Linked DNA regions of Novosphingobium sp. G106. Each later gene encodes a partner of the first gene's protein in a complex. Links are inferred from orthologs where the notes say so. Each region holds a gene or a part of one and is shown on either strand. Other genes may lie near its edges. The genes, in order: dapF and KRR38_RS04370.

What was found.
Region 2: the proteins of dapF (region 1) and KRR38_RS04370 are in contact, whole or in part, in a solved structure (PDB 5YGU), measured with the Escherichia coli proteins. The link is inferred for Novosphingobium sp. G106 from one-to-one orthologs.

What each region holds. Positions count from the first base shown.
Region 1 is NZ_JAHOOZ010000001.1:1,685,137-1,699,357, reverse strand. The notes cover bases 4,742-7,661. They hold dapF (diaminopimelate epimerase), read right to left. Parts: upstream 6,651-7,661; coding sequence 5,832-6,650; downstream 4,742-5,831. Other genes in these bases: KRR38_RS08015 (hypothetical protein), read left to right, coding at 6,824-7,661; KRR38_RS08025 (MiaB/RimO family radical SAM methylthiotransferase), read right to left, coding at 4,742-5,835. In the rest of the region: KRR38_RS08050 (potassium transporter Kup), read left to right, coding at 1-1,643; KRR38_RS08045 (peptidylprolyl isomerase), read right to left, coding at 1,640-2,296; KRR38_RS08040 (urate hydroxylase PuuD), read right to left, coding at 2,378-2,950; KRR38_RS08035 (inner membrane-spanning protein YciB), read right to left, coding at 3,094-3,741; signal recognition particle-docking protein FtsY, read right to left, coding at 3,743-4,666; more of KRR38_RS08025, read right to left, coding at 4,663-4,741; more of KRR38_RS08015, read left to right, coding at 7,662-8,323; KRR38_RS08010 (aspartate-semialdehyde dehydrogenase), read right to left, coding at 8,372-9,421; KRR38_RS08005 (bifunctional diguanylate cyclase/phosphodiesterase), read right to left, coding at 9,662-11,359; KRR38_RS08000 (isopenicillin N synthase family oxygenase), read right to left, coding at 11,456-12,391; KRR38_RS07995 (EVE domain-containing protein), read left to right, coding at 12,452-12,901; KRR38_RS07990 (CsbD family protein), read left to right, coding at 12,987-13,169; KRR38_RS07985 (hypothetical protein), read left to right, coding at 13,368-13,535; KRR38_RS07980 (MFS transporter), read right to left, coding at 13,532-14,221. UniProt on the Escherichia coli protein: Involved in the succinylase branch of the L-lysine biosynthesis and in the biosynthesis of the pentapeptide incorporated in the peptidoglycan moiety. Catalyzes the stereoinversion of LL-2,6-diaminopimelate (L,L-DAP) to meso-diaminopimelate (meso-DAP).
Region 2 is NZ_JAHOOZ010000001.1:931,659-945,778, forward strand. Bases 564-3,382 are described here. They hold KRR38_RS04370 (RNA pyrophosphohydrolase), read right to left. Parts: upstream 2,305-3,382; coding sequence 1,822-2,304; downstream 564-1,821. Other genes in these bases: KRR38_RS04360 (RsmB/NOP family class I SAM-dependent RNA methyltransferase), read left to right, coding at 564-1,077; KRR38_RS04365 (tetratricopeptide repeat protein), read left to right, coding at 1,089-1,631; KRR38_RS04375 (2-oxoacid:acceptor oxidoreductase subunit alpha), read left to right, coding at 2,556-3,382. In the rest of the region: more of KRR38_RS04360, read left to right, coding at 1-563; more of KRR38_RS04375, read left to right, coding at 3,383-4,517; KRR38_RS04380 (2-oxoacid:ferredoxin oxidoreductase subunit beta), read left to right, coding at 4,514-5,557; KRR38_RS04385 (phosphatase PAP2 family protein), read right to left, coding at 5,559-6,284; KRR38_RS04390 (metal-dependent hydrolase), read left to right, coding at 6,390-7,304; KRR38_RS04395 (cyclopropane-fatty-acyl-phospholipid synthase family protein), read left to right, coding at 7,347-8,594; KRR38_RS04400 (PilZ domain-containing protein), read right to left, coding at 8,602-8,961; KRR38_RS04405 (SDR family NAD(P)-dependent oxidoreductase), read right to left, coding at 9,045-9,755; purF (amidophosphoribosyltransferase), read right to left, coding at 9,767-11,236; KRR38_RS04415 (hypothetical protein), read right to left, coding at 11,429-11,722; KRR38_RS04420 (lipoprotein-releasing ABC transporter permease subunit), read left to right, coding at 11,926-13,167; KRR38_RS04425 (ABC transporter ATP-binding protein), read left to right, coding at 13,160-13,834; KRR38_RS04430 (hypothetical protein), read left to right, coding at 13,914-14,120. UniProt on the Escherichia coli protein: Master regulator of 5'-end-dependent mRNA decay.

The DNA.
Region 1 (14,221 bases):
CCGACAACAAGGGCGAGGGCGGCAGCCTGGCGCTGCTGGCGCTGATCAACAAGAACGTTACCGCCAAGAAGTGGTCGGGCGGGATCGTCCTGCTGGGAATCTTCGCGACCTCGCTGTTCTACGGCGATTCGATGATCACGCCTGCGGTCTCGGTGCTTTCGGCGATCGAAGGCCTTGCGGTCTACGAGCCGCAGCTCGGGCGCGCGGTCGTGCCGCTGGTCGTCGGTATCCTCATCTTCCTGTTCATGATCCAGAGCCGCGGCACGGCCAAGGTCGCCAGCTTCTTCGGCCCGATCATGCTGCTCTATTTCGCCGTGATCTCGGTGCTTGGCATACTCAGCATCGCGGCGTTGCCCGAGGTGATCTTCGCGCTGAGCCCGCATCATGCGGTGTCCATGTTTGCCCATGATCCATTCCGCGGTTTCCTGGCGATGGGCTCGGCCGTGCTCGCGGTGACCGGTGCCGAGGCGCTTTATGCCGACATGGGTCACTTCGGCCGCAAGCCAATCCGCATCTCGTGGCTGGCCTTTGTGCTGCCTGCTCTGGTGTTCAACTATCTCGGCCAGGCCTCGTTGCTGCTGCGCCATCCCGATGCTTTGGCAAGCCCGTTCTATCTGCTTGCGCCCGAATGGTTCCAGTGGCCGATGCTGATAATCGCCTCGATGGCGGCGATCATCGCCTCGCAGGCGGTGATCACGGGCGCCTTCTCGGTGACGCAGCAGGCGATCCAGCTCGGCTTCATCCCGCGCATGACGATCCGCCACACCAGCCTTCAGGCCGGGCAGATCTACATTCCGGTGATCAACTTCGGGCTGATGATCGCGGTGATCCTGCTGGTCCTGGTGTTCCAGCGCTCGTCGAACCTGACCGCGGCCTATGGCATCGCGGTGACCGGTGCCATGGCGATCGACAACTTCCTGCTCGCGGTCGTGCTGTTCCACCTGTGGAAGTGGAAGCCCTGGATGGCGCTGCCGCTGCTCGTGCTGTTCTTCGCGCTCGATGCGGCCTATCTCGGCGCCAACCTCACCAAGATACCCGACGGCGGCTGGGTGCCGCTGATGATGGGCGTGGGCATCTTCACCCTGCTGACGACCTGGTCGAAGGGCCGCCAACTGATGCGCGCGAATATGGCCGAGGGGACGATCCCGATCGAGGTCTTCGCCAAGAGCGCCCATTCGAGCGCGGCACGCGTGCCGGGAACGGCGGTGTTCATGGCCTCGACCAACATCGGCGTACCCTCGGCGCTGCTGCACAACATCAAGCACAACAAGGTGCTGCATGAGCGCGTCGTGATCCTGACCGTGGCGATCCAGGATGTGCCCTATGTCGATGAGGCGGAGCGCTTCTCGGTCAAGGACATGGGCAACGGCTTCTATCGCCTGACCATGCGCTATGGCTTCCTCGAGGAGACCGACGTGCCCGAGGCGCTCAAGCGCGTCGATATGTGCGGCGAACCGTTCCAGATGATGAAAACCAGCTTCTTCCTCTCGCGCCAGACGCTGCTGCCCTCGGCCAAGCCCGGCATGGCGCTGTGGCGCGAGAAGCTGTTCGCCTGGATGTTGCGCAACGCCGCGAGCGCGATGGAATTCTTCCGCCTGCCGACCAACCGCGTGGTCGAACTGGGAAGCCAGATCGAGATCTAGGGTGCCGGAGCCGGCGCTGCTGCGGGGATCGGCACGCGGCGTACGGTGAGCACGCGCACCGGCTTTTCGATCATCTGCCCCTTCATCACGCCCACGCCCATCGTTGTCGACAGCGGCACGTCGTAGATCTTGCGCACGACGTCCATGCCATCGACAACATAGCCGAAGGCGGCGTACCCGGCCTTGCCTTCGTCGGTGGCGGCATTGGGATCGGCGTCGAAGCCCGAAAGGTCGGACAGCAGGATCGAGAAGTCCCCGGCCGCAGTGCCCGGGGCATTACGCGCCATCGAGATAGCGCCGGCCTTGTGCAGGATACCCGTTACGCTGGTCGGCTCGTGCGCGATCGGCGGCAGGGCGCGCTTCGGATCGCCGCGGGTGCCGGCCTGGATCAGCCCATTGGGCTGCTGCCCCCAGGCGAGCCGCATCACGCGGTAGAACACGATCCCGTCGAACCGGCGTTGATCGACATAGCGGACGAAATTGCGCGTGGTGATCGGCGCATGCTTGGCATCGAGATCGAGCGTGATCGGACCCAGTTCGGTGGTCATCACTACGCGCACCGTATCGGGCAGCGGTGCGGATTTCGGAGCGGGCGCGGCGGCCGTCAGCATCAGCAGTAGCGGCGCGAAGAAGGGAGCGAATCGTGTTGTCATGCCGCGATCATGCGCCAAAACGAAAGGCGCGGCACCCTTGCGGATGCCGCGCCCTCTTTGCCCCGAAGTGACTTGCCGCGATCAGCCCAGGTTGGCGCTGACCATGCAGTAGAACATCGGCAGCGACAGCAGCAGGTTGGTGCGGCTGGCGATGAGCGCGCGCGGCGTCGCCTTGGCCTTCTCCTCGTCGGTCGCCTCGATGATGCCGAGGATCTTCTTCTGCGCCGGCCAGATGATCAGCCAGACGTTGAGGAACATGACGATCGCGATCCACATGCCCAGGCCGATCAGATTGACGTTGCCTTCGCCCGTAAAGGTCAGTGCCTGATGGCCGTAGCCGTCGACGAAAGCGATGGTGAGGCCGGTCAGCACGGTGAACAGTGCCGCCCAACGGAAAAAGAAGAACACGTTCGGGGCGATGTAGCCGGTGACGCCTTTCTTCAATTCGGCGGGGACCTTGGGCATGGTCGGCACCTGGACGAAGTTCAGGTAGTAGAGCAGGCCGATCCACAGCACGCCGAAGAACAGGTGCAGCCAGCGGAAGACCGAGTTGACGTCGACCGGAGCAGACGGCGCGAAGGCCATCATCACAGCGATCGCGAGCACGAGCCCGATTGCGAGCACCAGGTGCAGATTTCCGAATAGTTTGGCCATTGTTTCCCCCTTAGGATTCCGAAGGCTCTTGTTGCGCAGCAAAACTGCAAGCTTGTTGGCCGCGCGGGTCGACCCGAAACGGCGGCAGCCGGTTTATTGCGTCAACGCAAGAGAATGTCACACGTTTTCGTGTGTTTTTGCACTTATTCGTGCGGCGGGTGGGTAATCACTTCGTCTTTCGACTCCTCGCCGAGGCCGTGACGCAAGACCATGGGAATCTGCGAGAAGGTAAAGAGGAACGACAGCGTGGTGAAGCCCCACAGCTTGGCTTGCAGCCAGCCGTCGAAGCTCAGCACCTGGCGCAGCACTTCATTGAGGCCGGCGAGGACCAGGAAGAAGATCGCCCAATTGCGCGAAAGCTTGAGCCAGCCGGCCTCGTCCAGGCCCTCGAACGCGGACTGCAGCAAATAGCGCAGCATTGGCTTGCCGCGGGCGAGGCCGACGAACAGCACGGTGGCGAACAGCAGGTAGATCGCGGTCGGCTTCACCTGGACCCAGAAGGGATCGCCGAGCAGTACGGTCAGAGTACCGAAGCCGAGGATCAGCACGGTCGAAAGCCAGAGCATCGGCGAGATATGCCCGAGCCGCCAGCGCGAGACGATCAGCGCGACCACGGTCGCGCCCATGAAGGCGATCGTGCCCTTGGTCACGGCGAGGGCGACGCCGATACCCTGGTCGCCTGTCGGCGGCGCGTAGTGGCGATAGGCGAGGAAGAAGACCAGCAGCGGGCCGAAATCGACCACGAGGTTGATCCACGAACTCTTGGGCTTTTCCTTCGTTGCTTCGGCCATCTCAGGCAACTCCCGCAATGACGCGCGCGACGAGGTCGGGGTCGAAGGGGCGCAGGTCGTCGATCTTCTCGCCGACGCCGATGGCGTGGATCGGCAGGCCGTACTGCTCGGCTGCGGCGACCAGCACGCCGCCGCGCGCGGTGCCGTCCAGCTTGGTCATGATGAGCCCGGTCACGCCTGCCACTTCCTTGAAAGTCTCGATCTGCTGCAAGGCATTCTGTCCGTTCGTCGCGTCAAGCACCAGCACGACGTCGTGCGGGGCTTCGGGGTTGAGGCGGCCAAGCACGCGGCGAATCTTGGCGAGCTCGTCCATCAGTTCGCGCTTGTTCTGCAACCTTCCGGCCGTATCCACGATTAACGCGTCGATGCCCTGCTCGGTTGCGGCCTTGACCCCGTCATAGACGATAGAGGCCGGATCGCCGCCTTCGGGGCCGCGGATCACGGGGACGCCGATACGTTCTGCCCAGACCGCGAGCTGGCCGATCGCCGCGGCACGGAAGGTGTCGCCGGCGGCGAGCATCACGCCGTAATCCTGCTCCTGGAACAGGTGCGCCAGCTTGGCGATCGTCGTGGTCTTGCCCGAGCCGTTGACGCCGATCACGAGCACCACCTGCGGGCGCGGAAAGGCGACGACTTCCAGCGGCTTGGCCACGGGGCGCAGGATTGCGGCGATTTCGTCGGCGACGGCTTCCTTTATCGCCTGGTCGTCGAGCCCGCGCTCGAAGCGCTCGCCCGACAGGCGTTCGCGGATGCGGGCGGCGGCACGGGGGCCGAGGTCGGAGAGGATCAGCGCATCCTCGATCTCGTCGAGCTGCTCGTCGTCCAGCTTGGATTTCGTAACGATTCCAGCGAGATTTTCGGAAAGTCGTTCCGAGGTCTTGCGAAAGCCGCCGAACAGCCGGTCGCTCCAGGTTTCCGCGCTCATGCGAGCATTCCTTCGATCACCGCACGCGGCGTTATTGTCAGCCAATGCGACACCTGCGCGTCGTCCGGTAGCCGCACGCGCGCAAAATTCTCGGCATGGCCGGTGCCGTCGCGTTCGGCCAGCACCTTCAAAGGCGTGCCGACAAGCGAGGCCAGCCAGCGCGAACGCTGCGCCGCCACGGCCGCTCGCAGCTCTGCCGCACGTGCCTTGATTACGGCCGGCGCGACCTGCGGCATGCGCGCCGCCGGCGTGCCGGGACGCAGCGAATAGGGGAAGACGTGGCCGTGCACCACGTCGAGCTCCTTGATGATCGACAGGTTGGCTGCGTGCATCGCCGCGTCCTCGGTCGGGAAGCCGGCGATCAGGTCGGCGCCGATGGCGATATCGGGGCGGCGGGCGCGCAGGTTTTCGACCAGGCGGATCGCATCGGCGCGTGCGTGGCGGCGCTTCATGCGCTTGAGGATCATGTCGTCGCCCGATTGCAGCGAGAGGTGGACATGCGGCATCACCCGCGGCTCGCCCGCGAGCAATTCGAACAATTGCGTATCGATCTCGATCCCGTCGAGCGAGGACAGCCGCAGCCGTTCGAGCGTCGGGAAGGCATCGAGGGTTGCCCTGACCAGCGAGCCGAGCCGCGGGCCATCGGGCAGGTCACCGCCCCAGGAAGTGAGATCGACGCCGGTGAGTACAACCTCGCGCGCGCCGGATTCGAGATGCAGGGCGACATCGGCGATTACCTGCTGAACCGAGCGCGAGCGGCTCGGACCGCGGCCCTGCGGGATCACGCAAAAGGTACAGGCATGATCGCAGCCGTTCTGTACGTCGACGAATGCGCGGGTATGCCCCTGATGCGGCGCGACCGGCGAGGGCGGCACGTTCCACACGCGCGGATCGAGCTTGGCCGCATTGGCCACCAGTCCGTCGACCTCGGGCATCGCTGAGAGTGCCTCGCGCTCGACCTCGGCGGCGCAGCCGGTGACGAGCAGCCGCGCGTCGGGACGGGCCTTGCGGGCGCGGCGGATCGCCTGGCGGGTCTGGCGCACCGCCTCGGCGGTGACCGCGCAGCTATTGATTACGGTCAGGTTGTCGCTGGCGGCGAGCAGGCCGCGCAGGCTTTCGCTTTCGGAGAGGTTCAGACGGCAGCCCAGCGAAACGACTTCGAGCGTCACACCGATACTCCGTAATCGGCAGGATCGAAGGTTCCCCGGAAGCTCTCCGCAGCAGCCCCGGTCATGACGATCTCGCCGTCGTCGCGCCAGTCGATCCGCAGCGGGCCGCCGGGCAGGGTGACCGTGATCGAGCGGTCGGTCAGGCCGCGGCGCATCGCGGCGATTGCGGTGGCGCAGGCGCCGGTGCCGCAGGCGCGGGTCAGGCCGGCGCCGCGTTCCCAGACCCGCAGGCGGATCGCATCGCGCGCGGTCACCGTGGCGGCGTTGACGTTGACCCGCTCGGGAAACAGCGGATCGCGTTCGATCAGCGCGCCGAGCCGGGCGAGGTCGACCGCGTCGGTGTCGGGCACGAAGAAGATCACATGCGGATTGCCGACATTGACCGCTACCGGGTTCTCCAAGTCCTCCCAGCCGACGGGCATCGTCAGCGTATCCATCGGATAGGCAAGGGGGATGCGGTCCCAGTCGAAGCGCGGCTGGCCCATTTCGACCGAGATGCCGTCCTCGGCGGGCGAGGCTGTGATCAGCCCGCCGGCGGTCTCGATCCGCGCCGCGGCGCCGTGGAGCAGGCCGATCGCGCGTGTCGCATTGCCACAGGCCTCGACCTCGCTGCCGTCCGAATTGAAGATACGCATGCGGAAGTCGGCTGCCGTAGACGGCTCCAGCAGGACGAGCTGGTCGCAGCCGATGCCCGTGTGGCGATCGGCCAGCGCTGCGGCGAGCGTGCTGTCGATTCCCGGCACGCTCTCGACGCGCCCGTCGAGCACAACGAAGTCGTTGCCGAGGCCGTGCATCTTGACGAAGGGGACACGCATGATGGCCGCGCTCTAGAGACTATCGGGGCAAAGGGAAAGCGCTGTGGTACGCCTCGGCCTTCCTGAAATGCATGCTCCGTGGGGTATCCACGGCGGATGCAACGTCGATTGATGTCTACAGGATTTCTGGTCAACAGGTTGCAACGACAAGATTCGGTCGACGGGGAGTGGGCATGATTTTGCGCCGGGCACTACTGCTGGGCTTGCTGATGGCAACGGCTCAACCATCACCTGTCGCTGCCGCGGAGCGCCCGGATGATCAGAAGACAGCCCTCACGGCGCTCGCCGCGGCCGCTCAGAACAACGATTGCAAGGCCGCCGCTCCGATCGTTGCGCAGCAGGCGGGCTCGGCCAGGTTTGCCGACCTGCCGGATCCGGTGCGGCGGGATGTCTATCGGATCGGGACGTTCTGTGCCTTCGCCGCGCGGGAACTCGATCTGGCGCTCCGCTATGCCGAAGTGGGAACGCGGATTTCGGGCGCCGACAACGAGTTCTGGAAACTGCGTTTCCAACTCACCTGGCAAGCCAAACGAACAGCCGATGCGGTGACCGTAGTAGAGGAAATGGCGCGAAATTCGCCTGACGCGCTGATGGCGATTTCGATCGGTACATGGTCCAGGACCTATCTTTCGCTCAAGGCACAGGGCGACATGGCCTTGACGCGGCGATTGCTCGCCGTCCTCACCAATCCGGCTTACGTCTTGGGCGAGGCCCGGATCGGATCGTCGATCGACGGGTTCCGCCAAGGCTATGCCGGCATTCTGACCGACGCGGGCGACAAGGATGGCGCGGCCGCGATGCTGGCTCTGATCGACAGCCCCGGCGCGCTCATGGGCATTAGCGTCGACACCCGGCTGAAAGCGCTGCTGCCTGCCAGTTACGATGCGCGCTCATCTGTCGAAAGGCACATGGCGCGAATGAGAGAAATCGCGGCGGCGCACGCCAACGTGATGCGCCCGCAAATCAACGTTGTGACCGACCTGCTGTGGCTGGGAAAAGGCGAGGAAGCACTTCGCACGCTTGAAGTGATCGATCCGCTCAAGGCGGGGGCGCCGGCCTACGCGGACAAGGACGAACTGTTGCCTTGGTGGTGGGACAGCAAGGCGCGCGCCTATGCCCAGCTGGGACGCTACCCGGAAGCGATCGAAGCCTATTCGCAGGGCAAGGCCCTGAACGAGTATGGCCAGCCGAACATCAGCCAGACGATCAACATGGCGGGCCTGCAACTCGTGTTCGGACATCCGGCGGATGCGATCGAAACGCTCGCGCCTATCGCGGCCGGCAGCATCAAGGGCAGCCTGGTGGGCATGATGCAGTTCCGCGACAATCGTGGTTGCGCCAGCTACCGGTTGGGCAGGCTTGCGGATGCCAAGGCCGATCTCGCTTATTTGCGCGATCATTTTGCCGAGGGGCCGGAGTTGGTGACAGATCTTGAGCTCTGCATGGGCGATGTTGATGCCGCGGCGGCGTCGGTGATCAAGCGGCTCGAAACGCCTAACCAACGTGTTCAGGCTTTGCTGGACCTCAGCGACTATGCACCACCGCCCGCGACCTATCCGGCCGATCCTTCGGCTGAAGCGCTCGCGGCGCTCAAGCGCCGCGCCGATGTGAGAGCTGCCGCCGATCGCGCAGGCGGCACGCGCAGTTTCAACGTCCTGGTTTCGGGGAGATAACAAGCGAATAGCCAGGCGCGGCCGGGACCGCGCCTGGCTTCGAATTTCCTAGAACTTCCCGCTGATCAACACCTCGGCAATCTGCACGGCGTTGAGCGCCGCGCCCTTGCGCAGGTTGTCGTTGGCGACGAACAGCGTCAGGCCGTTGTCGGCCGACATGTCGCGGCGGACGCGGCCGATGAAGACCGGGTCCTTGCCCGCGGCTTCGAGCGGGTTGGGTACCTCGGTAACGACCACGCCCGGTGCCTGGCCGAGCAGCTCCAGCGCCTTTTCGGGCGAAAGCGGGCGCTCGAACTCGACGTTCAGCGCAATCGAATGGCCGGTGAAGACCGGCACGCGCACGCAGGTCGCGGCGACGCGCAGGCCCGGGATCTCCAGGATCTTTCGGCTCTCGTCGCGCAGCTTCAGCTCTTCCTCGGTATAGCCGTCCTCGCCCAGCACGTAGTTGAGCGGCACGACGTTGTAGGCGATCGGCACCGACCACTTGCGCGGCGTGCCGAGATCGACCGAGCCGCCGTCCTGCGCGAGGTCTGCGCAAGCCTCGGCACCGGCCTGGACCTGTTCGCGCAGGATTTCGACACCCTCGACGCCGCCGCCGGAGACCGCCTGATAGGTGCTCGCCACCAGCCGCGTCAGGCCTGCCGCATCGTGCAGCGGCTTGAGCGCGGGCATGGCCGCCATGGTCGTGCAATTGGGGTTCGCGACGATGCCCTTGGGCATCTGGCGCAGCGCGTGCGGGTTCACCTCGGCGACTACGAGCGGCACTTCGGGATGCGCGCGCCAGGCCGAGCTGTTGTCGATCACTACGGCGCCGGCCGCGGCGACCTTCTCGGCGAGCGCCTTGGAAGTCGAGCCGCCAGCCGAGAAGAAGACGACGTCGAGGCCCGCGTAGTCGGCCGCGGTGGCATCCTCGACCACGACGTCGGCCCCGCCGAAAGGGATCGTCTTGCCCGCCGACCGCGCCGAGGCGAATAGCCGCAGCTGCGCCACCGGGAAATTCCGCTCGGCCAGCAGTGCAAGCATCATCGTGCCGACGAGGCCCGTCGCGCCGACCACGCCGACTGTGTAGCGGCCGGTGGTGTTATCGAGGTAGTTCATGAAAATGCGTCTCCTTCTGTGCGGAGGCGCGGGATGCTTTGGCTTGCTTTGCAAGAGGCCCCGCGCTTCGGCGGGGCTTTGTCCAGGTGCCTAAGGTTGAACCGTCGGCACGACCGGACCGCCCCGCAGGTGCGGGTCGGCTTCGGGCTAATGGTTTTAATCATCACCATGGACATGGCGCGCCCGATAGCGTCGGTCCGCGTCGTTGTAAACGCGTGATTTGCCGTCATGCCGGGGCGATCAGGATTCGCCCGCCGCCTTGGAGATGGGCAGGTCCGAGGAGTAGCGGGCGATCGCGGTCTTCTTGTCGTCCTGCTCGTTCAGCAGGTCAAGGCTGGCCAGGCGTTCGCGGGTGACGCTGGCGGGCTGCGGCTGACCGTAGAGGAAGCCCTGGCCCTTGATGTCGCCGTATTGCATCAGGCGCGCGAGGATTTCCTTGGTCTCGATGCCCTCGGCGGTGACCGGCAGGCCGAGGTCCTTGCCGAGCCGCGTGACCGCGTCGACGATCGCGGCGCTGTCGCTGTTGTCGGTCAGGTTGGTCACGAACATGCGGTCGATCTTGATCCGGTCGAACGGCAGGCTGCGCAGCTGCGCCAGCGAGCTGTAACCGGTGCCGAAATCGTCGAGGCTGATGCGGATGCCCTGGTTCTTCAGGCTGGTTACGAGCGTGCGCACTTCGGCGATATTCTCGTGCAAGCAGCTTTCGGTGATCTCGATCTCGAGCCGGTTCGGCGGGAAATTGGCTTCGAGCAGCAGTTTCAGCAGCTTTTGGGCGAACCAGGGATCGCGCATCTGCAGCGGCGAGATGTTGACCGACAGGGTCAGCCGCGAATCCCAGGCCTTCGCATCTTCGAGCGCTTGGGCGATGACGCTTTCGGACAGTTCGGCGATCGCGCCGATCTCCTCGGCGATCGGGATGAAGATCTCCGGGCTGACTATGCCCAGCGTCGGCGAATTCCAGCGGGCAAGCATCTCGAAACCGGTGAGTTCACCCGTGGCGAGGTCGATCTGCTGCTCGTAGAACGGAACGAATTCACCCAGGCGCACGCCGCGGCGGATGCCCTGTTCGATCTCGCGGCGGAAGCGCAGGTCGTTCTGCATCGGCGCGTCGAACCAGAAGTAGCGATTCCGGCCGCGGCGCTTGGCGTGGTACATGGCGATGTCGGCCATGTGCAGCAGCGTCTGGGCGTCGGCCACTGCTTCACCGTCTCCGCGCGGGAAATCGCTGCGGGTGAGGCCGAGCGAAGCGGTGATCTCGATCGCATTGCCGATCACTTCCGAACGCTGCGCCACGGCTTCGATCAGCGCACAGGCGAGATCGTCTATCGTTTCGGGCCGCTTGGGATCGAAAGGGACGATACAGGCGAACTCGTCGCCGCCGAGCCGTGCCAGGACCGCGCGGGGCGGCATCAGCGCGGCGGCGCGCTGGGCGCATTCGCGGAGCACCTGGTCGCCCGTACTGTGGCCGTTGAAGTCGTTGATCTGCTTGAAGTTGTCGAGATCGATCATGATCAGCGCGACGACTTCGCCGCGCTCGGCGCTGGTGGCCATGAGATTGGCCGTCGCCTCGCCGACGCTGCGACGGTTGAGGCAGCCGGTCAGCGCATCGGTCTCGGCCAGGAGCTTGGCTTGGGTCTCGGCATGGCGCCGCTCGCGCACTTCCTCGCTGAGTTGGCGATAGCGGCGCCAGCCGAAGATGATCAGCGCGACGTTGAGCAGCAGGGCATTGGTCAGCGCCTTGTCGGGGCCGAGCCCGAGGCCCGCGAGCGAACGGATGACCTGCGGGATGACGGCGCCGCCGGTGCCGACGAACATGATGATGGCGGCCGTGGCGATGCCGAGCGCGATGATGTCGCGTTCGGCCGCACCGAACCAACGGGCGCGGCTACGCTTGGCCGCTCGTTTCGTTTCGCCTGGACTGAGGTTGTCGTCAGCCAATCCCACGTGCCTTTTCCGCCGTAATCGGGTCGGTTTAGGGCAATTGGTCTGAAATTTCGGTTAAACGGACTGAAAACTGGTGTGGTTTACGGCTTTTTACTTCTTGAGACCGATCTCGCGTAGGCGTTCCTGCAAGTAATCGTCGGCGGTGATAGAGACAGGATAGCGGTCGGGATTGTCCGCGCTGACGCATTGCGGCAGCGTCTCGAAGCGGAAGTCGCTGCGCAGGTGGAGGAAGAAGGGCATCGAATAGCGGCTGTGCGTGGCCCGCTCACCGGCAGGGTTGCGCACGCGGTGCGTAGTAGAGGGCAGGGCGTGGTTGGTCAGCCGCTGCAGCATGTCGCCGATATTGACCACCAGCGCGCCTTCGGGCGGCGATACGGACAGCCACCCGCCCTGCTTGCCCAGCAATTCGAGCCCGGCTTCCTCGGCGCCGAGCAACAGGGTGATGAGGTTGATGTCCTCGTGCGCGCCGGCGCGGATCGCGCCGCTCTCGCTGGCGGGGACAGGCGGATAGTGCAGCAGGCGCAGCACCGAATTGCCGTCCTCGATCGCCGGCTCGAACCAGTCGGCGGCGAGGCCGAGGTGGACCGCGATGCGCGAGAGGATCAGCGCGCCGACCCGGTCGAACTCGGCAAAGAGTGCCTCGAAGGTTTCGCGGAAATCCGCCGGACGGGTAGGCCAGACGTTGGCGGGCATCGAGGCGGCGAGGGCATGACCCGCGGGGAGGTCGCGGCCGACGTGCCAGAATTCCTTGAGATCGTGCAACTTCGCGCCCTTGGCGATCTCGGTTCCGAACGGCGTGTATCCGCGCGCGCCGGCCTGCCCCTCGATAAAGTAGCTGCGCTTCTCCGCCTCGGGCAGCGCGAAGAACTCGGCCGTCAGCCGCCATGCCTCGGCGATCAGCGCGGCGTCGATGCCGTGATCCTTGACCAGCGCGAAGCCGAAGGCGCGGAAGCTGGCGCCGATGTCGTCCGAGAACCGTGCCGGCGTATCGGCGAGGCTCAAGACGGGGAGAGTATCGAGGTCCATGTGGCAGAGTCCGGAATTGGGCGTTATGGCCGCTCCCTACTGACAAACGGACGGGAAAGCATGACGAAAAGCGCACAGGAGAAAGAAGCGGGGAAAGCGGAGCCGCGCTACTGGCTGATGAAGTCGGAGCCCGACGCCTATAGTTGGGACGATCTCGTCGCCGAGGGCGAGGGGACCTGGGACGGCGTGCGCAACCACCGTGCGGCGAACAACCTGCGCGCGATGAAGAAGGGCGACAAGGCGTTCTTCTATCACTCGAACGAGGGGCTGGAGATCGTCGGCATCGTCACGATCAGCAAGCCGGGGCTCAAGGATCCGACCGATCCCGATGGCAAGTGGGCGGCGGTCAAGGTCAAGCCGGTCCAGAAGCTCAAGCGGCCGGTGACGCTTAAGGAGATCAAGGCCGATCCCGCGCTCGCCGACATGGAACTCGTGCGCCAGTCGCGGCTGTCGGTAGCCGAGGTGCGGCCGAGCGAGTGGGACTATATCCTGGATATGGCAAAGCGTTGAGCCGAGGAACCAATCCTTGGGCCTAACGTTCCTTCAATCACAGGGCGAGATCTGATCTCTTCGTGATTACAAGGAGTTATTTGTTATGGGTGAGCTCAAGGACAAGGCCAAGGGCCTCGCGAACGAAGCCGCTGGCAACATCAAGCAAGCCGTCGGCAAGGCTCGGAACGACCCTGCGCAGAAGGCCGAAGGCGTCGCGCAGGAGCGCAAGGGCGAGGCTCAGCAGGCGGTCGGCAAGGTGAAGGGTGCTCTCGGCGACAGCATCTGATCCGAATCATCCGGAATTAGGAAGGGCCGTCCCTCGGGGCGGCCCTTTTGCGTTGTGTTCCAATTCGGGATGTCCGCAAGAACCGTGGTTAACCGGCTGGTACGATGGTGAAGATTTTCTTAACGTAGCTGCATGAGAGCGAAAGGTCGCCACATGCATATCAGTCGCAGAATACCCATCAAACGACGCGCCCTCGTCTTGGGCGACGAATCCGCCCGGCATCCGTTTCTCGCGAGCCTGCCGCCGCATGTCCGCCAAGTGGAGCGCGATCTTGATGTCCGCAGCCGCACGAACGGCATCGGCTGGCGCGATTTCCTGACGACCTATACGGCGACGCTTGCCTGCGTCGCGGTGTTCATCGCCTAGGCTGTCGCCGCCGCCAGTTCTGCCTTGTAGAGAATCCAGCCGAGCCAGGCCGATCCCAGGCACATGGCTGCAACCAGCAGCAACTGATCGGCGATCGATACGCCCAGCGCGCTCAGCCCGACGGCGAGCACCGAACCCACCACCATCGCACCCGAATTGACGATGTTGTTCGCTGCGATCGTCCGCGCGGTCTGCGACTTGTCGACCGAGGTGGTCAGGAAAGCGTAGAGCGGCACCACGAACATGCCGCCGGCGATGGCGATGCCGAGCAATGTCAGCAGCAGGGGCACCGCCAGGGGCTGCGCTATGAAACCGGCGACGTCGAGCAGCCCGTCGAGCGGTTCCTGGCCCCAGAGCCGGCAGACGAAGTGGAACGCCACGACAAAGGCGCCCATGACCACGACCGAAGCGGGCGAAAAGCGTGCCGAAACCGTGCCCTTGAGCAGCGCGTTGATCGCCATCGAGCCGATCGCGATGCCGACCGAGAAGATCACCAGGAACAAGCTGGCGACTTCCTTGCTGGCATGGAGCACGTTCTTGGCCAGCGGCGGGAACTGGATGAACAGCACCGCGCCGATCGTCCAGAAGAAGCTGATCGCGATGATCGCGAAGAACACGCGGCGCTCGTGCATCGTGTTGCGGATCAGCGTGCCCGAGGCGCGGAAGACGTGGAAATCGAGCGGCTG
Region 2 (14,120 bases), 760 kb from region 1 along the record:
TTCCGCCCGCGGCGCTTCGCCGGCAGCGGTGACCGCCGCGCGGTGCGCGAGCTTGCCTATTCGGCGATCCGCGTCTGCGGGGACGTTCCCATCAACGGCCGCGCGGCGATGCTGCGGCTGGCGCAGGGTGATCCGACTCTGGCGGCTTTGTTCGACGGTTCGCGCCACGCGCCGGCATCGATCGCGGCCGATGAGCCGGTCGCCGCGACAGGGATCGCTCCCGCCTGGCTCGAGGCCGCCCTGGCAGCCAGCGGCATTGCGGGCGACGAGGCGACCGCGCTGCTCGGCCGCGCACCGCTCGATATTCGGGTCAACACGCTGAAAGCCGATCGCGACGCGATCGAGCTGCCGGTGACCGGAAAACCGACCGCCGCGCCGCAAGGCCTGCGACTGCCCTTCGGCACCCCAGTCGAGCAGTGGCCCGCCTATCAGGACGGCTGGATCGAAGTGCAGGACACGGGATCGCAGCTCACCTGCCTGGCGCTCGATGCGCGGCCTGGGGAAACCGTGATCGACCTCTGCGCCGGGGCCGGCGGCAAGACCCTGGCTCTGGCCGCGGCGATGGACAACCGCGGCACCTTGCTCGCCAGCGACACCGATCGCGCCCGCCTTTCTCGGCTAGCGCCGCGGGCGGAGCGGGCAGGGGCGTCGACCATCGAGACCGTGCTGCTCGATCCGGGCCGCGAGGCCGATGCCTTAGCCGATCGGACGGCAAGGACCGATGCCGTACTCGTTGACGCGCCCTGCTCGGGCACGGGCACCTGGCGGCGCAACCCGGAGGCGCGCTGGCGGCTGACCGAGGCGCAGCTTGCGCGCTATGTCGCGCTGCAGGCCCGGCTGCTCGATCTCGCCGCCACTTTGGTGCGGCCCGGCGGCCGGCTCGTCTATGTCACCTGTTCGCTGCTCGATGCCGAGGGCGTCGATCAGGTCGCGGGCTTCCTTGAGCGCCATTCGGACTGGTCGGCGGCAGCGCCGATGTTGCCGGCGGGCACGCCGCGCGGCGCGGGCCTGCGGCTCACCCCGTTCCGGGACGGAACCGACGGATTTTTCGTCGCGCTTCTGACCCGGCTATGTTAGCAAATGCGGAAATGCCCAAGACCGCTGCTTCGGCCAAGGACCTGTTGATGCGCTATACGCCTGCTGCACTCGCCCTTTCCCTGCTTGTTGCAGTCACCGCCAGCGTCAGTTTTTCTGCGCCGGCCAAGCCGCTCGATCCCCGCGCTTCCGCTCTGATGGCGCAAGGCAAGGCCGAACTCGGCGCCGGCCGCGTCGATGCTGCGGTCGATGCCTACGAGGCGGCGCTGACCGTCCAGCCGGGCTCGATTCCCATTCTGCTCGACCTGGCCGAGGCGACCCGCCGCCAGGGCATGCAGGGCAAGGCGCTGCATTACTACCGCGAGGCGCTGAAGACCGAGCCGAGCAACCTGCTGGCGATTTCGGGCGAGGGCGCTGCCCTGGCCGAGAAGGGCGCGATCGAGAAGGCCCGCCGCAACCTGGCGCGGCTCCAGGGCCTCTGCGGCAGCAACTGCGAAGCGACTCGCGAACTCACCGCCGCCATCGCCAAGGGCCCGCCGCCGCGCGTGGTCTCGGCCGAAGCCGTGAAGCCGGAACCGGTCGTCAGCGAGAATTGACCTTCGACCTTCTCCCGCGGACGGGAGAGGATTCAGCGCTTTCCTACATCCATGAACTTCCGCACTGTCGCGGGGTTCTTTGACATCGTCGGAAATCGCGGAATTCCGCTGAAAACCGCGCCCTGCAGCGAAACTTCACACAAAGTTGCCATAGTGTACTCGTGCGAGCTTCCTGAAGTTCCCTACGCCACTAGATCAGGTCATGAAACTCTTCCAGAACAGCACGATAGACGCGCTTCTTGAAGGGCACGATCATGTCGGGCAGCGTATCGGGCGCGACCCATTTCCACTCGTTGAACTCGGGCGGGTTGTGCGCGTCGAGTTTGATGTCCGAGTCGCCGCCGCCGAAGCGGATGAGGAACCAGAATTGCCGCTGGCCGCGGTACTTGCCGCCCCATAGCTTGCCGACGAGTTTGTTCGGCAGATCATAGAGCAGTTCTTCGCGGGTCTGGGCGATCACCGTCACCAATTCTTCGCCGACGCCGGTCTCCTCGGCGAGTTCGCGCAGCGCCGCGCGCTTGAGGTCCTCGCCCTCGTCGACGCCGCCCTGCGGCATCTGCCAGGCGTCGCCTTCCTTGTTGTCGATCCGCTTGCCGACGAAGACGAGCCCGTCGCCGTTGACCAGCATGATGCCGACGCAGGGACGATAGGGCAGCGCAGATGCGTCGCTCATCGCGTCAGCAATCCTTCATTGGCAGGGACTAAGAATCGAAGTTCAGCCATGGGTCATCATTCCGGGCACAAACGGACTGTACCCCTCATATGATGGGCATTGAAGCTTGACTAGCCGGTGTCAGAGGCGTTTTGCGGACTCAATGCAGGAGACTAGCACTTTGTCGCCTGACAGTTTTTCTGAATTGTGCTTCCCCGGTGGGAGCCTAGGGGCGGAACGGCAGGAACAGACCGCCGCCATAGAGGATAATGATGGCAACGATTTTGGCCGAGAGTGACGAGCCGGCAAAGCCGCTCGCGAATGACGTCCCCGAAGCAGTTGTGGTGCGTTTCGCCGGCGACTCCGGCGATGGCATGCAGCTGACCGGCGGTCAGTTTACCCTCTCCACCGCCTTAGCCGGCAACGACCTCGCGACCTTCCCGGATTTCCCGGCGGAGATCCGCGCGCCGCTGGGCACGCTGTTCGGTGTTTCCGCCTTCCAGATCAATTTCGGCTCGACCGAGATCTCGACCGCGGGCGACCAGCCCGACGTGCTCGTTGCGATGAACCCAGCGGCGCTCAAGACCAACGTCACGGCACTCAAGCCCGGTGGCCTGATCATCGCCGACACCGGCGAGTTCACCAAGCGCAACCTCGAGAAGGCGAAGTACGACGTCAGCCCGATCGAGGACGGCAGCCTGGCCAAGTGGGACGTGCTCGCCTTCGACATCAGCGCGCTGACCGTGGAAGCCGTGAAGCCCTTCGGCCTCGGCAACAAGGACGCGCTGCGCTGCAAGAACATGTGGACGCTGGGCCTGGCCCTGTGGATGTTCGACCGTGACCGCCAGCCGATCATCGACGGGCTCAACGCCAAGTTCAAAGGCGACAAGAAGATCCTCGCCGATGCCAACATCGCCGCGCTCAACGCCGGCCATGCCTACGGCGAAACGGCCGAGCTCGCCGGTCCGCTCAAGAAGCTGCATCTCGAGCCGGCACCTTCGCCGCCGGGCCTCTATCGCACGGTCAATGGTGCCGAGGCGGTCAGCTATGGCCTCGTCGCCGGCGCGCAGCTCGCCAAGCTACCGATGTTCTTCGGCGGCTATCCGATCACGCCCGCCTCGGCGATCCTTCACAACCTCGTGAAGATGAAGGAATTCGGCGTCACCACCTTCCAGGCGGAAGACGAGATCGCGGCGATCTGCGCGGCGATCGGCGCCTCCTATGCCGGCCAGCTTGGTGTCACCTCGTCCTCGGGCCCGGGTATCGCGCTCAAGGGTGAGGCCATGGGCCTCGCCATCATGACCGAGCTGCCGCTGGTCATCGTCAACTCGCAGCGCGGCGGCCCGTCGACCGGCCTGCCGACCAAGACCGAGCAGTCGGACCTTTACCAGGCGGTCTACGGCCGCAACGGCGACGCGCCGATCCCGGTGATCGCCGCCCGCTCGCCGGCCGATGCCTTCGAAGTCGCGATCGAGGCCTGCCGCATCGCCGTGCAGTACATGACTCCGGTCATCCTGCTGACCGACGGCTACATCGCCAATGCCGCCGAACCGTGGAAGGTGCCCGACCCGGCAACCTTCGCCGAATTCCCGGTGACTTTCCTCGAAGAGAAGAACGGCGACAACGGCGAAGTCCTGCCTTTCAAGCGCGACGATCGCGGCGTGCGTCCCTGGATCAAGGCCGGCACCCCGGGCCTGATGCACCGCATCGGCGGCATCGAGAAGGCGATCGACACCGGCAATATCGACTATTCGCCGCTCGCCCACCAGACGCAGACCGATGCCCGCAAGGCCAAGATCGACGGCGTCGCGGCCTCGATCCCCGACCAGGAGGTCTGCCTCGGCAATACCTCGGGCCGGCTCGCGGTGGTCGGCTGGGGCTCGACCTTCGGGCCGATCCACCAGGCCGTACGCCGCATGCGCGCCAAGGGTCTCGACGTCAGCCACATCCACGTCCGCCACATCTGGCCGCTGCCGCAGAACCTGGGCAAGCTGCTCAAGGGCTTCGACAACGTGCTCGTCCCCGAGATGAACACCGGCCAGTTCAAGACGGTGCTGCGCGACCAGTTCCTGGTCGATGCGCGCCCGCTGACCAAGACGAGCGGCCAGCCGTTCACGATCGCCGAACTCCAGGAAGCGATTGGCGCCTATTTCGACGGCGTACCGGGCAACGAGGGCGGCGAAGTCGATGCCGACGACGTCCAGCTCCCCAGCATCAAAGCGGTGAATCCATGAACGACATGACCCCCATCCAGACGACTCTCAAGGATTGGGAGTCCGATCAGGAAGTCCGTTGGTGCCCGGGCTGCGGAGACTACGCGATCCTCAAGGCCGTGCAGCGAACCTTGCCCGAGATCGGCGCCGATCCGGCCAAGACCGTGTTCGTATCGGGCATTGGCTGCTCGAGCCGCTTCCCCTACTACGTCGAAAGCTACGGCTTCCACACGATCCACGGCCGCGCCCCGGCTTTCGCCACGGGCATCAAGCTCGCCAATCCCGAGCTCGACATCTGGCTGGTGACGGGCGACGGCGACGGCCTGTCGATCGGCGGCAACCACACGATGCACCTGCTGCGCCGTAACCTGAACTGCCAGATCCTGCTGTTCAACAACGAGATCTACGGCCTGACCAAGGGCCAGTACTCGCCGACCAGCCGCCTCGGCACGCCATCCCCGTCGTCGCCCGTCGGTTCGGTCGACCGCCCGGCACAGCCCGCGGCTTTCGCGCTCGGTTCGGGCGCGCGCTTCGTCGCGCGCGGCTTCGACGTGTCGAAGGAACTGTCGGGCGTGCTCAAGGCGGCCCACGCCCACAAGGGCGCGGCCTTCGTCGAGATCTTCCAGAACTGCATCGTCTACAACAAGGACCGCTTCGAGGACTTCGCCGCGCCCAAGGGTGCCGAAGGCAGCCAGCTCTGGCTGAAGAACGGCGAACCGATGCTGTTCGGCAACGAGAAGACCGGCGGCGTGAAGGGCATCGCGCTCAACATCGATCACCTCCATCTCGAAGTCGTCGACGTTGTCGACGGCGATTGGCAGAAGGCCGGCGTGATCGTCCACGACGTCACCAACCGCGCGATCGCCCACATGCTGGTCGAGATGCCGTTCGGCCCGTTCCCGATGGCGCTCGGCGTGCTCTACGACGACCCGCGGCCCACATTCGAGGAAGAGCTGCTCGGCCAGGACGCCAAGGTCAACGCAGGCAAGTCGAACGATCTCGCCAAGCTGCTCGCCAAGGGCCAGACCTGGAAGGTCAGCGAGGACGGGCCGGAGCTCTGAGCTAGGTGCGGCTCTGGTCGGCCACGGCCTTGGCGGGTGCATAGAGCACCGCCGAGGCCAGGAAGGCCCAGCCGGCACCGCCCAGCCATCCGGCTATGGCGTCGCTCGGGTAGTGTACGCCCAGCCAGACCCGACTCAGCGAAACCAGTAGCGTCAGGCTCAGCGCCACGCCAATCACGGTCCAGCGTACAGCTCGCCGCCGGCTGATCGCGGCGAAAGCCAATGCCATCGCGATATAGACGACTGCCCCATTGAAGCTGTGCCCGCTGGGAAAGCTGGAGCCTCCGGCATCCATCAGATGCGGCACGATCGTCGGTCGCGGGCGGTCGAACAGGCCTTTCAGCACGGCTTCGAAAATCCACCCGCTGATCACCGTCGCGGCAAGCAACACGGCCTCGCGACGCAGTTTCAGGAACAGCAGCGATACGATCGCACCCAGCGCGAAGAGGTTGCGCAGCAAGGTGCCGCCGAGCGCCGTATAGTCACGCACGGCTTCCTCCAGCCAGGCAGGCCCATGCGGCACGGCCAGTCCAACCCCCTCGCGCCACAGTTTCAGACCAGCGGTATCGAACGCCTCGCTGCGCCCGGTCACTACCAGGCCCGCTACCACGGCAAAGCCTGTCAGACACAGCAGCGCAGCGATCAGGGCGTGGCGAGGATCGATGCGCCAGCCGCGCGCTAGCAGGACCACGGTTTCGGCTGGGCGATGATCGGTGCTGTCGGTCATGGGCTCACAACGTCTGAGACCGACGAGCATTACACGAAGTCTTGATCGGGGGAAGGTGGGGATGGTCGGCTTGCCTTTGCCGGGCGCGCCTTGCACCAAGCGCATATGGATAACCTGACGCATAGCCTCGTCGGTGCGCTGCTCGGCCAGATGGGCCTCAAGCGCCGCAGCGGCCTGGCGATGCCGACGCTGATCATCGCCGCGAACGTTCCCGATATCGATGCCGGCTGCACTGTGCTCGGCATGGTCTCGCTGGCGATGCGGCGCGGGGTGACGCATGGGCCGCTCGCCATGTTGCTGCTGCCTCTGGCGTTGACCGGCGCGATGATCGCATTCGACCGATGGCAGACGCGGCGAGGCACGCGTCCTTCGGATCGCGCACCACTGCGCCCGGGCTGGCTGCTCGTGCTGGCCTATATCGCCTGCCTGAGCCATCCGTTGTTCGACTGGATGAACAGCTACGGCATCCGCCTGCTAGAGCCGTTCTCGCACCGCTGGTTCTACGGTGATGCGCTGTTCATCGTCGACCCCTGGCTGCTGGCCATGCTTAGTGCGGGCGTGTGGTGGTCAAGGCGGAGGGACAGGGCTGGGCGAGCGGATTGGCGAACACCGGCATGGACCGCCTTCATTGGCATCGCGGCCTACCTGCTGATGAACCTTGGCATCAGCGCACACCTCGCGCGGTATCCTGGATTTGACCAACGTCATCCGCCAGTTGTGATCGCTAATCCCGTCCCGCTCATGTTCTGGCGCCGGGAACTGTTGTGGCGAACGGAAGATGTTTACGGCAGCTTCGAAGTCTCGCTGTTCGGTGGAGAGGGAGTGCGCAGCGTTTATCGGCCGATCGGCATGAACGATCTGCGTATCGCTCAGCGCGTCAGCGGAAATCCAGGTGCAAAGGCCTTCCTGTTCTGGTCGCGCATGCCCGTGGCCGAATTGAAGGGCGATACGATCGTCCTTCGCGATCAGCGCTTCCTGGGCCTTACCGGCGGCCGTTTCGCCGTCGAGCTCAATCCATGACAAGCGATTGCACGGCAAGCCAATAATGATCATATTGATCACATGAACGCAGAAGCGTCGGTCAGGGGAACAGAGCTGGTTGGGGGCGGCCGGACGATCGGCATAGGCCCCCAGTGGCTGGCGCGCATCTGGTCCGGCGGCATTCACAGGATCATCGACCGTATCGACGCGGGATTGGCCCGAGGATCGATCGAAGCGACCTTGCCTGACGGCTCGACGCGCAAGCTCGGCGGTCGCGAGCCAGGCTTTCATGCTGTCGTCGATCTGCGATCGTGGCGTGCGTTATTGCGGCTCGCCACGGGTGGCTCGGTCGGCTGGTATCAGGCCTGGGAAGCGGGCGAGTGGGACAGTCCCGATCCGGTCGCGCTGTTTGCGCTGTTCACTGACAATGCGGTGACGCTTGGCAACGCTGCCCGAGCGCACGGGCCGTGGCGGTTGGCGGCGCGGCTGGTGCACAAGCTGCATCGAAACACACGCGCCGGCTCGTTGCGCAACATCCACGCGCACTACGATCTCGGCAACGATTTCTATGCCGCTTGGCTCGATCCGACGATGTCCTATTCGAGCGCGCGGTTCGAGGGCGCGGTCGACGATCTGGAGGCGGCTCAGCAGCGCAAGATCGCCAGCATCGCGGCGCGGCTCGAAGGTGCGCAGACGCTGTTGGAGATCGGCTGCGGGTGGGGTGCGCTGGCGCGGCATTTCGCGGGGAAAGGCGTCGCAGTCACCGGGATCAGCCTGTCCGACGAGCAGCTCGAATGGGCGCGCAGCCATGCGGCAGGTACGGACATCGAGTTCCGCAAGCAGGATTACCGCGACGTCGCCGGCCAGTACGACGCCATCGCCAGCGTCGAGATGGTCGAAGCGGTCGGCCGCGAATACTGGGCCGATTTCTTTGATGCGATCGCCCGTAACCTCAAGCCCGGAGGCCGCGCCGCGGTCCAGTACATCGCCATGCGCGAGGAGATATTCGACGGCTATGCGCGTAGCGCCGACTTCATCCAGACTTATGTCTTCCCCGGCGGCATGCTGATCCGCGAGAGCGAATTCCGCCGGCTTGCTGCCGACCGCGGGCTGCAGTGGCAGGATCGCGCGGGCTTCGCGCTCGACTATGCCGAGACGCTGCGCATCTGGCGCGCCAATTTCGACCGTGCGGTCGAGGAGGGGCGTCTGCCTGCCGGTTTCGACGGCCGGTTCGTGCGCCTCTGGCGCTTCTATTTGATGTACTGCGAAGGCGGCTTCCGCGGCGGGGCGATCGATGTCGCCCAGGTCACCCTGGTCAAGCCGGTCTAGCTCGAACTCACATGATCGAGCGGAAGATGCCGTTTCCCGAGCGCCATTGCGCGAGAATGTTGTCGTGGATGATCGGGTTGAGCAGCTGATGGAAGGCGCAGCCGACGAGGCTGTTGTTCCACCAGATCACTTCGGCTTCCATCGATTCCATGTTGGGTAAGGTCAGCCAGCACAGCGTGCCCGGGTTGAGGCGGTTGATTGCCATGGCCGAGAAGCCCGAGAGCGACAGGTCCTGCACGACGGTCTGGAAGCTGCGCCCGCCAGAGGGCCGCAGCGAAGCCGGAATCGAGATGCGTGTCCGCGGCGCCGAGCGATCCTCTTGCGCGGCCGTGCTGTAGCGATCCTGCGAAGTGAAACTGCTGGACATCCCGTGCTCCGTATTCCGATCGGCCTCCCGACAGCCGACGCGCCGGAGCATCGCGGAATTTGGTTACGGAAAGGTTCGGGGCGCTAGTTAACGGATTCGCGGTGTCCGCTGCTAAACGGTTGACCAAGAAGCGAAACCAGCCGGTCCGCGACCACTTCGGGCGTTTTCAGCGACGCGGGGTCCTCGCCCGGATAGGCACGGGCACGCATCGCCGTCCGCGTGGCACCGGGATTGACGATGGCGACGCGCAGCTTGGAGACGTTCATTGTCTCCTGCGCATAGCAATCGAGCAGCACTTCGAAAGCCGCTTTGCTCGCGCCGTAGGCACCCCAATAGGCGCGCGGTTTGGAGCCCACCGAGCTCGACAGGCCGATTACTCGCGGATCGGAGCTCCTCCGGAGCATCGGATCGAAATTAGCGATCAGCGACTGGGTCGCCAGCACGTTGACAGTCAGGGCCTTGTTGAAAGCATTCTGGCTGATGTCCTGCACCGAAGTCAGTTCGGGCAGCACGGCCGCGTTGATCACCAGCATGTCGAGCGCCCGCCAGCGTTGCGAGATCGCCGTGGCGAGACGGGCGATGCCGTCGGGCTCGGCGAGGTCGACCGGCGCGATCGTCGCGGCTCCGCCGGCGGCGAAGATCCGTTCCTCGACTTCCTCGAGCCCTTTGGTGGTGCGCGCGGTCAGGATGACATGAGCACCGGCTTTGGCGAGTGCTTCCGCTGTGGCGGCACCGATGCCGCGGCTCGCGCCGGTGACGAGCGCCAGCTGGCCGGAAAACGGACCTTCGATCATAGGCTTATTCGTCACGCGACGCGGTTGACGGGCAGCGTCAGCAGGTCGGGCGTTTCACGCTCGCCAAGGTCGGTCAGCCGCGTCGGATAGTCACCGGTGAAGCAGGCGTCGCAATATTGCGGCGCGCCGGCCTTGCGCCCGGCTTCGCCTACGGCGCGGTAGAGCCCGTCGATCGAGACGAAGGCCAGGCTGTCGGCGTGGATGAAATCGGCCATCGCCTGGATGTCCATCCGTGCAGCGAGCAGCTTCGAGCGCTCGGGCGTGTCGACGCCGTAGAAGCAGCTGTGCTCGGTCGGCGGGCTGGCGACGCGCATGTGCACTTCGGCCGCGCCGGCATCGCGCATCATCTGGACGATCTTCATCGAAGTGGTGCCGCGCACGATCGAATCGTCGATCAGGACGATGCGCTTGCCTTCGACCAGCGCGCGGTTGGCGTTGTGCTTGCGCTTGACGTCGGCGTGACGCGCGCCGTCCGAAGGCTGGATGAAAGTGCGTCCGACATAGTGCGAGCGGATGATGCCGAGCTCGAAGGGAATGCCCGATTGCTGGGCATAGCCGATTGCCGCGGGCACGCCGCTGTCGGGCACGGGGATGACGATATCCGCGTCGGCCAGCGATTCCTTGGCCAGTTCGACGCCGATCTGCTTGCGCACGTTGTAGACTGACTGGCCATCGAGCACCGAATCGGGCCGGCTGAAATAAACGTGCTCGAAGATGCAGGGCCGCGCCGAGAAATTGCCGAACGGCCGGTGGCTGGAGATGATGCCCTTGTGATCGACCTGGACCAGCTCGCCGGGCTCGATCTGGCGGACGAAATCGGCGCCGACGACGTCGAGGGCCACGGTCTCGCTGGCGAAGACGATCGCATCGCCGATGCGGCCCATGACCAGCGGGCGGATGCCCAGCGGATCGCGGCAGGCGATCATGCCTTCCTTTGTCATGCAGATCAGCGAATAGGCGCCTTCGACCATGCGCAGGGCGTCGACGAAGCGGTCAAGCAGCGTCGGATAGCGGCTGGTCGCGACGAGGTGGATGATCACCTCGGTATCCGAGGTCGACTGGAAGATAGCGCCCTTCTGGACGAGGTCGCGCTTCAGCGTCATCGCGTTCGAGATGTTGCCGTTGTGCGCGATCGAGAAACCGCCCGATGCGAGGTCGGCGAACAGCGGCTGGACGTTGCGCAGGCCGGAGCCGCCGGTGGTCGAATAGCGGACGTGGCCCGAAGCCATCGCGCCCGGCAACTCGCCCAGCGCTTCCGCCGAGGAGAACACCTGCGCGACATGGCCAATGCCGCGGCGCGAGTAGAACTCGTTACCGTCGAAGCTGGTCATGCCGACGGCTTCCTGGCCGCGGTGCTGCAAGGCATGCAGGCCGAGTGCGGTCATGGGGGCGGCATCCTTGGCGCCGATGACGCCAAAAATGCCACATTCCTCGCGCAGCTTGTCGCCATCGGCGTCGAGGAAGGGATGTGTCAGGTTCATAGAATAGAATCGTCCGGCAAGCGGGCCCGTAGCTCGCGCATTTGGGCCTTGTTCCCCGCGAAAGCAAGGGGAGGTGAGGGCCGGGTCGGACCATCGTCCCCGACGAAGGTCGCCGCGCGCCGCTAGAGGTCGGTGCGCGGGGCCGTTGACCTCACGATTTTTGCCCTGTCGGAGCCGAGTGAGGTTTGATGCCTATGACGGGAGGTTGATGTGAGCAGCAGCGGTGTAGGCCACGTGCGCCTGCTGGGGCGACGAAACGATCGTTGGTCGGTCGTTGTTGGCAGCGGCGCGCGCTTTCAGCACCGAGTGGGTGACCTGGGCTTGCGCAGGCTGGGGCGAGACGAACTTGCGCGGTTCCGCCACGGCCATGGGCTTCGACTGAGCTGGCTGTACGTCCGCCAGCGGCTTCTGCGGGCTCAGCTCGCGCTTGCGCGGGGGCTCCTGCGAGGTGACGAAGCGCGTGGTGGTCGTGCTCGAAATCTTCATGGCGGTTTCCGATGTCCTTCTGCTGCGACCGTACTAGGGCCGGCGCTCTAACGGCGTCGGAACGGGTGTGGTTCAGCACGTGCGAAGTTTCGCGGTTACCACCGGGGTAAGCTATGCCTGCGGCTTCTACGTGCCGTGCTTGCCAGCCTCATCGCCAGCCCTTAGACCGCCGCCAACATGAGCTTATCCGACAGGCACTCAGCTTGATCCTCTCCCCTTTCGAATGGATGATCGCCAAGCGCTATATGCTGCCCGGGCGCGGCGAGGCATTCATTGCGCTCGTCGCCGGCATCAGCCTGGTCGCGGTGGCCCTGGGCGTCGCCGCGCTGGTCATCGTCATGAGCGTGATGAACGGTTTCCGCGCCGAACTGTTCGACAAGATCGTCGGGCTCAACGGCCATGCGATCATCCAGGCTTATGGCGGGCGGCTCGACAACTGGCAGAGCGTTCTCGCCGATGTGCGCAGGACACCCGGGGTTACGCGCGCCTCGCCGCTGATCGAGCAGCCGCTGCTGGTAACCTTCAACGGCCGTGTCGAGGCGATCCTGGTGCGCGGCAACACGCCTGAGGATATCCGCCGCATCCAGCCCCAGGTGACCTCCGGCCGCTTGATCGACCTGCGCCCCGGCACGAGCAACGTGGCGATCGGTGCGCGGCTCGCCGAGAACCTCGGCGCACAGGTGGGTGACACGATCACCATCATCAATCCGGCCGGCCGCTCGACCCCCTTTGGTACGGTGCCGCGCCAGGTCGCCTATCAGGTCGCGGCGATCTTCGAGATCGGCGTCTATGACTACGACAAGGCCTTCGTCGTCATGCCGATGCAGGACGCACAGACCCTGCTGTTGACCGGCGATTCGATCGGCATGATCGAGATCACGACCAACGATCCTGACAACGTCTCGACGCTGCTGAAACCCCTGGCCGATCGGCTGCAGGGCCAGGCGGTGGTGACGGACTGGAAGACGATCAACGCCTCGCTGTTCGAGGCGCTGGCGGTCGAACGCGTCGCCATGTTCGTCGTGCTGTCGATCATCGTGCTGGTGGCGGTGTTCAACATCCTCTCCTCGCTGATCATGCTGGTACGCGCCAAGACGCGCGACATCGCGATCCTGCGGACGATGGGCGCGACGCGGCGCTCGTTGCTCAAGATATTCGTCACCACGGGCTTCATCATCGGCGCGCTCGGCACGGTGACGGGGCTGCTTCTGGGCTTCATCTTCCTCTATTTCCGCCAGCCGATCGTGAACCTCGTCCAGCTCGCGACGGGGCAGAACCTCTGGGATCCCTCGATCCGCTTCCTCACCGAACTGCCGAGCCGCAGCGATCCGGTCGAGATCGCGGTGATCAGCGTGATGGCCTTGGTCTTCAGCTTCGCGGCGACGCTCTATCCGGCGCTGCGGGCTGCGAGCACCGATCCGGTCCAGGTGCTGCGCTATGAGTGAGCCTGTCGTAAGGATCACACAGCTCAAGCGTAGCTTCGAGCAGGGTGGGGTGCGCATCGACGTGCTGCGCGGCATCGACCTTGCCGTCCAGCCGGGGGAGATCGTCGCGCTGCTAGGCCCGTCGGGCTCGGGCAAGTCGACCATGCTCCAGGCGATCGGGCTGCTCGAGGGTGGGTTCGAGGGACGGATCGAGATCGCCGGCACCGATGCCAGCGCGCTGAACGGCGATGACCGCACGACGCTGCGGCGCGATCATCTCGGCTTCGTCTATCAGTTCCACCACTTGCTGCCCGACTTCACCGCGATCGAGAACGTGATCCTGCCCCAGCTGGTCGCCGACAAGACGCACGGCGAAGCGCAGGCCCGGGCTTCCGAACTGCTCGTCGCGCTCGGCCTCGGCCAGCGGCTCGATCATCGCCCGAGCCAGCTGTCGGGGGGCGAGCAGCAGCGCGTCGCAGTGGCGCGGGCGCTCGCCAACAAGCCGCAGCTCGTTCTCGCCGACGAGCCCACCGGCAATCTTGACGAGGCGACCGCGGACCGCGTCTTCGGTGAATTCCTCAAGCTGGTGCGCGGAGAGGGCAGCGCGGCCCTGGTCGCCACGCACAACGAGCGGCTCGCGCTGGCCATGGACCGCGTGGTGCGGCTGCACGACGGCAAGCTCGAATAGCGCGACTCGCCGCGGGCGTTGAAACGTGCGAAAAAGCGCCCACATCGAAGGGACAGGGCGCTTTTGAGAGGAGCCGTCTATGAGCAATCCCAGCACAATTAAGGCCGAGCCGAATTCGAACTCCGGGCCACGCTGGGATGATCCGGCCTCGCTGCACCGGAGCAACGATGGCGGCGGCCTGCTTTCCGAGCTCAAGACGCTGCGCCACGGGACGCTTGCCGAACTGGTCCACTATGTCGCCAACCTGCCCGAAGACGAGCAGCCCGGTTACGCGATCGAGAAGGCG